DNA from 3 places in the Bacillus cereus group sp. RP37 genome. Region 1 is predicted to be linked to each of the others. Evidence: riboswitches for the same ligand, from Rfam matches in the RefSeq annotation. Region 1 holds a riboswitch; each other region holds the start of a gene.

Region 1 (3,267 bases):
CCTGTTCCAGATAAACCGAAGAATAGTGCTACGTCACCTTCTTCACCTACGTTTGCAGAGCAATGCATAGAAAGAATATCTTGTTCAGGTAGTAAGAAGTTCATAATAGAGAAGATTGATTTTTTCATTTCTCCAGCGTATTCTGTACCACCAATTAGTACGATACGTTTTTCGAATGAAACCATAATGAATGCTTCAGAGTTTGTACCGTCAACAGCTGGATCAGCTTTGAAATTCGGCGCAGAAACAATTGTGAACTCTGATTCATGAGTTGTTAATTCTTCTTCAGTTGGACGAATGAATAATTGATGTACAAATAAATTGTGCCATGCATATTCGTTAATAACTTGAATTGGTAGGCGGTAATTGCGGTCAGCGCCTGCAAATCCATTGAAGACGAATAACTCTTCTTTTTCTTTTAAGTATTCTAAAACTTTAGTATATAATTTATTAAAATGTTCTTCAGAAATCGGTTGATTCACAGCTCCCCAAGCAATTTTGTCAGCAACCGATGCTTCTTTCACAATAAATTTATCTTTAGGAGAACGTCCTGTATATTTTCCTGTTGAAGCAGAAACCGCACCAGTAGAAGTTAATTTCCCTTCATTTCGCATTAATACTTTTTCCACTAATTGCGGAACACTTAGTTGAATCTGTGCATTGCTTCCGTTCAATAATTCGTGTAAACCAATTTGGACATTCACAGTACTCATATTTATATACCATCCTTTTCATTTAATGAAATATTTCTCGTAATCCCCAACAAGAGTATAACACAATTATATAAATAATGTATACTATTTATTTCTATTTGTTTGTGTGAATACATTATTTCCTTATTAATAATTCACTTTAGGCGCATTGAGAAAAACTTTCAGGAAAATGTGAATATTAATTGACAAATGAATATCATTTCTTTAGTATAGGTTGGGACGGATACTCTCTTATCCCGAGCTGGCGGAGGGACAGGCCCGATGAAGCCCAGCAACCTCATTTGTAGTGGTAAATACAGGTGAATAGGTGCTAAAACCTGTGCGAGGCTAATGGTCTCGAACGATAAGAGCAAAGGGCAAAAAGCAGTATGCAAGTAGCAAATTAAACCTTTCCTCTATGTAAAGTAGGAAAGGTTTTTCTGTATGCTTGTGGGAGAATAAATGTATGTCGCAGTTTGTGGCAAATTAAGGATGAGTTCCGTACAATATATACAATTACTGTAGGGAGGTTTACCACATGACAAAAAAACGTCATCTGTTCACATCTGAGTCTGTAACTGAAGGACATCCAGATAAAATTTGTGACCAAATTTCTGATTCAATTTTAGATGCGATCTTATCAAAAGACGCAAATGCACGTGTAGCTTGTGAAACAACTGTAACAACTGGTTTAGTATTGGTAGCGGGGGAAATTACGACTTCTACTTACGTAGATATTCCAAAAATCGTTCGTGAAACAATTCAAGGCATTGGTTACACACGCGCAAAATACGGATTCGATGCAGAAACTTGTGCAGTTTTAACATCTATCGATGAGCAATCTGCTGACATCGCTATGGGTGTTGACCAAGCGCTAGAAGCACGCGAAGGTCAAATGACTGACGCTGAGATTGAGGCAATTGGTGCAGGAGACCAAGGTTTAATGTTTGGTTTCGCATGTAATGAGACACAAGAATTAATGCCACTTCCAATCTCGCTTGCTCACAAATTAGCTCGTCGTTTAACTGAAGTACGTAAAGATGACACATTATCATACTTACGTCCGGATGGAAAAACGCAAGTTACAGTTGAGTATGATGAAAATGGTAAACCTGTACGTGTAGATACAATTGTAATTTCTACACAGCATCATCCAGATGTTACATGGGAAGAAATCGATCGCGATTTAAAAGAGCATGTAATTAAGGCTGTAGTTCCAGCGGAATTAATGGATGGAGAAACGAAATTCTTCATTAACCCAACTGGCCGCTTCGTAATTGGTGGACCACAAGGTGATGCTGGTTTAACAGGACGTAAAATCATCGTTGATACTTACGGTGGATACGCTCGCCACGGTGGCGGTGCATTCTCTGGTAAAGATGCAACAAAAGTTGACCGCTCTGCAGCATATGCAGCTCGTTATGTTGCGAAAAATATCATAGCAGCTGGTCTTGCTGATAAAGCAGAAGTACAACTTGCATACGCAATCGGTGTAGCACAACCAGTATCAATTTCAGTTGATACATTTGGCACTTGTAAAGTATCTGAAGACGTATTAGTAGAACTAGTTCGTAACAACTTCGATCTTCGCCCAGCTGGTATTATTAAAATGCTAGACTTACGTCGCCCAATTTACAAACAAACAGCAGCGTACGGCCACTTCGGACGTACTGATGTAGATCTATCATGGGAACGTACAGACAAAGCTGCAACTTTAAAAGAGCAAGCTGGTCTATAATATATGAAAAAAAGCTTTGCGCGGTGAGCGCAAAGCTTTTTTTATTGCGCTTTACTTACAATTTGAATGCATGAGCCACAATACACTTCGCCGTCTAGCTCAATATACTTTTTCATATTCGTCATACCACTGGCCGGAAAGGGCATATGAATCCATGCTTTTTCATACGTTTGTATTTCTTTTTCACATGATTTACAAAGGATTTGTTTCTTACGGAACATAGATGATCACCCTTTCAGTTGACGTGCTTTACCAGCGCAAAAGGCACTGCTTAGTAAAAATAGTGTCGCGAATATAATGCTTACTAATGTAGCGTATGGGATTGCGCCTTTTAAGGAAAAGCCAACAGTAATGGAAGCGACGAATAAGAGGATGAATGTTGTTGTTAGTTTTTTATAAAGTTCCATAGTATTAGACCTCCGGCTTATTTTGTAGTGCAAGTTATAAAATTGAATTCTATTATGTAGAAAATATAGAGAGTAGTTAAAGATGTGAAGTCTAGGAAATGGTTTTTCATTTTCCTTTTTGTGGGTTAGTATACTTATATTGTATCATGATGCATCGTTGGCTTCATACATAATTGTGCAAAGATATATATGATAAAATGAAGAAAAGCCTTTAAGAAAGGAAAGATGAAAAATGAGCGTAACCGAACATAAAAAACAAGCACCAAAAGAAGTGCGTTGTAAGATCGTAACAATTTCCGATACACGTACGGAAGAGACAGATAAGAGCGGACAATTATTACATGAATTGTTAAAAGAAGCAGGACATAAAGTGACTTCTTATGAAATTGTAAAAGATGATAAAGAGAGTATTCAGCAAGCAGTGTTAGCT
Region 2 (3,267 bases), 4.4 Mb from region 1:
CCTTCTTTTTCAGCTTTTTCCTTTACAATTTCCCAAGCGTTTCCATCCGTTCCAGTTACACCAATGCGAACTGTTTTCTCTTTTGCTCCTGCCCCCGTGTCCCCACTTGAGCAGCCGCTTAACGCTGAAATCCCTACGATTGCTGATAATGCAAATGCTAAAATTTTCTTCATTTCCTTTTCCCCTCTTCCTTTTTATGATCTGCGTAAAAAGACTTTCGCAAAGTAGTTTCCTAAGTTTTGAGCTACCTGTACGAGAATAATAAGTAAAACGACCGTTACGAACATAACTGATGTATCAAAACGTTGATAACCATATGTCATCGCTAAGTCACCAAGACCGCCACCACCGACAAGCCCAGCAACTGCAGAAAATTCAATTAAACCAACTGTCATAAATGTAACCCCTAAGATCAATGGCGCTAACGCTTCTGGCACAAGAATTTCAAAAACAATTCTAATTGGTGAAGCTCCCATTGCTTGCGCTGCTTCAATTACCCCCTTCGGAACAGAAACAAGATTTGTTTCAACCATTCTCGCAATACCAATCGAAGCGACTAACGTCATTGGGAAAATTGCTGCTGCTGTTCCAATCGTCGTTCCAATAACGCTTCTTGTTAGTGGGCTTAAAGCTACTAAGAAGATGATGAATGGAACCGGGCGAATTGTATTAATAATGATATTAAGAATAGAAAAGACCCATTTATTTTCTAAAAAGTTTCCTTTTCTCGTTACATATAATAGTAAACCTAGAGGTATACCAAGGATTGTAGCAAATATAAGGGTTACAACTACCATTAAGAGGGTATCCCCCGTCGCATCTACTATGCGTGGCCAAAATATACTCCAATCAACTCGCATGAGCTTCTACCTCCTTCAGCTGCACTTGCAGTCTTAGATGTTGTAATGCTTTTTGAATTTCTTTCTGCTCACCTTGCAGTTCCACAAGTAGATTTCCAAATAGCACATTTTGAAGTTCAATAATATTTCCGTACAGTACGTTTACATCGACGTTATAGTTTTTCGCGATATATGATAGTACTGGCTGCCCTGTCTCTTCACCAGTAAATGTTAAGCGATAAATCTGTCCACCATTTTGAATTTTCCCTAGAACACTTTCCGGTAAATGATCATTAATAATAGAGCGTACAAAGTTTTGAGTTGTCTTTGTTTTTGGTTGTGTGAAAACGTCAAACAGTTTTCCTTCTTCAATAACCTTTCCCTTCTCCATTACAGCTACACGGTGACAAATTTCTTTCACAACATGCATTTCATGTGTAATAAGAAGAATTGTTACATTGTATTCTCGATTTACTTTCTTTAATAAGTTCAAAATTTCTGTCGTTGTTTCTGGATCTAAAGCTGATGTTGCCTCATCACATATAAGAATGTCTGGCGATGTTGCAAGTGCTCTTGCAATACCAACACGCTGCTTTTGTCCGCCTGATAGTTGCTCTGGATAATAGTTTGCTTTATCTTCTAATCCTACAAACTTCAGCAGTTCATTTACTCTTTCTTTTATCTCATGATTTGGTACTTTCGCTAATTTTAATGGATAAGCAATATTCCCAAACACTGTTCTTGAATTAAATAAATTAAAACTTTGAAAAATCATCCCGATTCTTTGTCTTAGCTTCCGTAATTCTTTCGTCGATAAGGATGTAATATCTTTATCATCTATTGAAATCGTTCCTGCCGTTGGTCTCTCTAACATATTTACTAAGCGTAATAACGTACTCTTTCCAGCGCCACTAAAACCGATAATGCCGAAAATTTCGCCCTTCTCAACTGATAACGTTACATCCTCCACCGCATGAACAGATTGCCCACCTGATTCATATACTTTACTTACATTGTTAAAAAAAATCATTTTTTCCCCTCCTATATGCTGTAAAAACTTGAAGTAGAGCTTTCGAGGTAAAATAAAAAGTGCTCTCCTTCTTATCAACCATAAAGATAAGAAGGAGAGCACTTATATGTACTCGTTCACATCTTCTCATCTTCCAAGCCTTTTATAAGGCTTGCTGGAGTTAGCACGGTATTAAAAAACCCGTTGCTGAGGTATCGTAGGGCCAGTCCCTCCACCTCTCTGGATAAGAATGTATCGATTTAATTGTCGTTTAATTAATTCTCATTATAGAACTCAGAATAATAAGAGTCAATACATTTTTTTAGAAAAATATTAATTATTCCTCTATTGAAATTTTCAAATAAAAAATCACAATACAAATAGTAATTTTTAAAGTTATGTAAAATTCTCCTCCTTCATATTTTTTAAAAGGAGAATCCTCTCTATACATTGAATACCATTATTTGAATATGAAATCGGAGGAAGATAAATATATGAAAACAGCTCTTTTACTCGTTGATATTCAAAATGATTATTTTCCGAATGGAAAGATGGAATTGCGTAATCCAGTAGAAGCAAGCGAATATGCTAGCCAGCTGCTACAATTCTTTAGAACGAAAAACGAACCTATTTTTCATATCCAACATGTAGCAATAAAAGATGACGCTACTTTTTTCCTACCAAATACAGAGGGTGTACATATTCATGAAAGCGTACGCCCACTTAGAGAAGAAACCGTTATACTCAAACATTATCCAAATAGTTTTCGCGAAACCGATCTTCTAGAACAATTACAACGTTTAGACATTGAGCACGTCGTCATATGCGGGATGATGACTCATATGTGTATTGATGCTACTGTAAGGGCTGCTTTTGATTTCGGCTTTCCATGTACCGTTATACATGATGCTTGTGCTACAAAAGATCTTTCCTTTAAGAGTGCTACTATACCAGCCGTTTATATTCATAACACAATTTTAGCTAGTTTAAATGGAGTATATGCAAATGTAATGAGTACAGAGGAGTTTTTGGCTACAAAAAAACACTCCCTTCAGTGAGCAAAACCGAAAAGAGTGTTTCTTGTCAAACCATAGATTTTCTTTCAAATTGTATTATACAGGAAATCCTTAAAATGAATACTAAAAAATGTGACTAATAAGTCAACTTTTCTCGTTGATTTGTTTCTATTTACATGTTTATCCTGATATTAATAGGGTTTAGCTAGTTCTAACCACCGGATAGTAATATATGGAAATCACTTTCGATTCAAATGAATTAAATTCCCCTATTATAGGGTAAGTTAAAGCATACATTGTCCAAAACGTTAAATATATAACCATAAATGGCCATTGAAAAATAAAGCCTATATTTTCAATGGCCATTTACTTTTCAATATAAGCTCTATTATTCGTTGGTTTT
Region 3 (3,267 bases), 700 kb from region 1:
AATCTAGGTCAAGGTAATCCAGATCAACCAACACCGCAGCATATCGTAAAAGCTTTACAAAATGCTGCTGAAAAGACCGTTCATCATAAATATCCGCCATTTCGCGGACACGAAAGCTTAAAAGAAGCCGTGGCAACATTCTATCAACGTGAATATGATGTAGTAGTAAATCCAAAAACAGAAGTTGCTATTTTGTTTGGCGGAAAGGCTGGATTAGTAGAGTTACCAGTTTGTTTTACAAACCCTGGTGATACTATTCTTGTTCCAGATCCAGGCTATCCAGATTATTTATCAGGAGTTGCTTTAGCAAAAGCACAATTTGAAACAATGCCGCTTATTGCAGAAAATAATTTTTTACCAGATTATACAAAAATTGATAACTCTATTGCCGAGCGTGCGAAATTAATGTTTTTAAACTATCCAAATAATCCTACCGGTGCTACTGCATCAAAAGATTTCTTTGATGAGACCATTCATTTTGCAAATAAACATAATATATTAGTTGTTCACGATTTTGCTTACGGTGCTATTGGGTTTGATGGTCAAAAGCCCGTTAGTTTCTTACAAGCAGACGGTGCCAAAGATACAGGAATTGAAATTTACACTTTATCGAAAACTTTCAATATGGCTGGATGGCGTATTGCTTTTGCCGTAGGGAATGAAAGTGTCATTGAAACAATTAACTTATTACAAGATCATATGTATGTTAGTATTTTTGGTGCAGTTCAAGATGCTGCCCGTGAAGCACTTTTAAGTTCACAATCTTGCGTCGTAGATCTTGTAAATAGTTACGAATCTCGCAGAAATGCTCTTATTTCAGCTTGTCACTCAATTGGTTGGAATGTAGACATTCCAACAGGATCATTCTTTGCATGGCTTCCTGTACCAGAAGGATATACATCTGAGCAATTCTCTGATATTTTACTAGAAAAAGCACACGTTGCAGTTGCTCCTGGTGTTGGATTTGGTGAGCACGGCGAAGGCTATGTCCGCGTTGGTCTCTTGCATACAGAAGATAGATTACGAGAAGCCATTAATCGAATTGATAAATTAAATTTTTTCAAAAAATAATTGACAACATGAAAAATATCTGACAAAATTCAGTTATCTTAAAAATTTAAACATTTCTAAATACTTCTTATCAAGAGCAGGTGGAGGGACGAGCCCGACGAAGCCCGGCAACCGATCTACATAATTGTAGACACGGTGCTAATTCTCGCAGCATTACGCTGACAGATAAGGAGCTGGTTGTAAAAAAACCTCTCCTTAGCTGAGAGGTTTTTTTATTTAACTAGGAGGGTATAACAATGAGCGGAATTATAGCGACGTATTTAATCCATGATGATTCACATAACTTAGAAAAAAAGGCCGAGCAAATTGCACTCGGTTTAACAATTGGCTCTTGGACTCATTTGCCACACTTATTGCAAGAGCAACTAAAACAGCATAAAGGTAACGTCATCCATGTTGAGGAATTAGCTGAACAAGAACATACCAATTCGTATTTACGTAAAAAAGTAAAACGCGGGATTATTAAAATCGAATATCCGTTATTAAACTTCAGTCCAGACTTACCAGCAATTTTAACAACTACATTCGGAAAACTATCACTTGATGGCGAAGTGAAATTAATTGACTTAACTTTTTCAGACGAGTTAAAAAAACATTTTCCTGGTCCAAAGTTCGGCATAGATGGTATTCGAAACCTTTTACAAGTGCATGATCGTCCCCTTTTAATGAGTATTTTTAAAGGAATGATTGGACGAAATATTGGGTATTTAAAAACGCAATTACGCGATCAAGCAATTGGTGGTGTAGATATAGTAAAAGATGATGAAATATTATTTGAGAATACATTAACACCTCTTACGAAACGCATTGTATCTGGAAAAGAAGTTTTACGATCCGTATATGAAACATACGGACATAAAACGTTATATGCCGTAAATTTAACAGGACGAACTTTTGATTTAAAAGAAAATGCGAAACGCGCAGTGCAAGCTGGGGCTGATATTCTATTATTTAACGTATTTGCTTACGGACTAGATGTACTACAATCACTTGCAGAAGATGATGAAATCCCAGTCCCTATTATGGCACACCCTGCTGTAAGTGGTGCTTACTCAGCATCAAAGTTATATGGAATTTCATCTCCATTATTACTCGGAAAGCTATTACGTTATGCTGGCGCTGACTTTTCATTATTCCCATCTCCATACGGAAGTGTTGCGTTAGAAAAAGAGGAAGTTCTTGCTATCTCAAAACATTTAACTGAAGACGATGCATTTTTCAAGAAGAGTTTTTCTGTTCCGTCTGCTGGTATTCACCCTGGTTTCGTTCCCTTTATTCTACGAGATTTCGGTAAAGATGTTGTTATTAATGCTGGCGGAGGAATACACGGACATCCAAATGGAGCACAGGGCGGCGGTAAAGCTTTCCGTACTGCAATTGATGCTACTTTGCAAAATAAACCACTCCATGAAGTAAATGACATAAATTTGCATAGTGCACTACAAATATGGGGAAATCCTTCTCATGGGGTGAAATTATGAGTATTCAAGTATTTTGTGATTTCGATGGAACGATTACAAATAATGATAACATTATGTCCATTATGGAAAAATTCGCACCACCAGAAGCCGAAGAAGTAAAGAATAGAATTTTATCACAAGAGCTGTCTATTCAAGAAGGTGTTTCTCAATTATTTCAATTAATACCTACTAATCTGCACGATGATATGATTCAGTTTTTAATAGAAACTGCTGAAATCCGTAGTGGTTTTCATGAATTTATACAATTTGTAAATGAAAAGAATATTTCTTTTTACGTTATATCAGGTGGAATGGATTTCTTCGTCTATCCACTCTTACAAGGACTCATTCCAAAAGAGCGAATTTACTGTAATGAAACAGATTTTTCAAGTGAATACATTACCGTTAAGTGGCCTCATCCTTGTGATCATCATTGTCAAAATCATTGCGGATTATGTAAATCATCACTAATCCGTAAATTAAGTGATACGAATGACTTCCATATTGTGATTGGAGATTCAATTACTGATTTACAAGCTGCGAAACAAGCGGATAAAGTGTTCGCTCGTGATTTCCTTATTAAAAAGTGTGAAGAAAATCATATTTCTTATACACCTTTTGAAACATTTCACGATGTTCAAGCTGCATTAAAACATTTGTTGGAGGTGAAATTATGAAACAACTGTTTCGTCAATGGTATGACTTAAGCGAGATAAAAAAAGAATTAACAACACGA

What was found. Region 1 has a riboswitch for S-adenosylmethionine ahead of metK (methionine adenosyltransferase). Riboswitches for the same ligand answer to the same signal wherever they lie in the genome.
Region 2: it holds a riboswitch for S-adenosylmethionine, as region 1 does, so the genes downstream of both, QCI44_RS26500 (methionine ABC transporter ATP-binding protein) here and metK (methionine adenosyltransferase) in region 1, are expected to answer to the same signal.
Region 3: it holds a riboswitch for S-adenosylmethionine, as region 1 does, so the genes downstream of both, mtnW (2,3-diketo-5-methylthiopentyl-1-phosphate enolase) here and metK (methionine adenosyltransferase) in region 1, are expected to answer to the same signal.

Annotation. Positions count from the first base shown of each region.
Region 1 is NZ_JARVHP010000001.1:681,588-684,854, forward strand. Features, by position in the region: gene pckA (phosphoenolpyruvate carboxykinase (ATP)) at 1-713, opposite strand, end outside; SAM riboswitch class I at 942-1,063, shown strand; gene metK (methionine adenosyltransferase) at 1,231-2,430, shown strand; gene QCI44_RS03570 (hypothetical protein) at 2,472-2,651, opposite strand; gene QCI44_RS03575 (hypothetical protein) at 2,658-2,837, opposite strand; gene QCI44_RS03580 (MogA/MoaB family molybdenum cofactor biosynthesis protein) at 3,070-3,267, shown strand, end outside.
Region 2 is NZ_JARVHP010000001.1:5,045,157-5,048,423, forward strand. Features, by position in the region: gene QCI44_RS26490 (MetQ/NlpA family ABC transporter substrate-binding protein) at 1-173, opposite strand, end outside; gene QCI44_RS26495 (methionine ABC transporter permease) at 195-860, opposite strand; gene QCI44_RS26500 (methionine ABC transporter ATP-binding protein) at 850-1,869, opposite strand; SAM riboswitch class I at 1,993-2,099, opposite strand; gene QCI44_RS26505 (cysteine hydrolase family protein) at 2,343-2,906, shown strand.
Region 3 is NZ_JARVHP010000001.1:1,379,367-1,382,633, reverse strand. Features, by position in the region: gene QCI44_RS07435 (pyridoxal phosphate-dependent aminotransferase) at 1-1,071, shown strand, start outside; SAM riboswitch class I at 1,136-1,243, shown strand; gene mtnW (2,3-diketo-5-methylthiopentyl-1-phosphate enolase) at 1,308-2,552, shown strand; gene mtnX (2-hydroxy-3-keto-5-methylthiopentenyl-1-phosphate phosphatase) at 2,549-3,208, shown strand; gene QCI44_RS07420 (methylthioribulose 1-phosphate dehydratase) at 3,205-3,267, shown strand, end outside.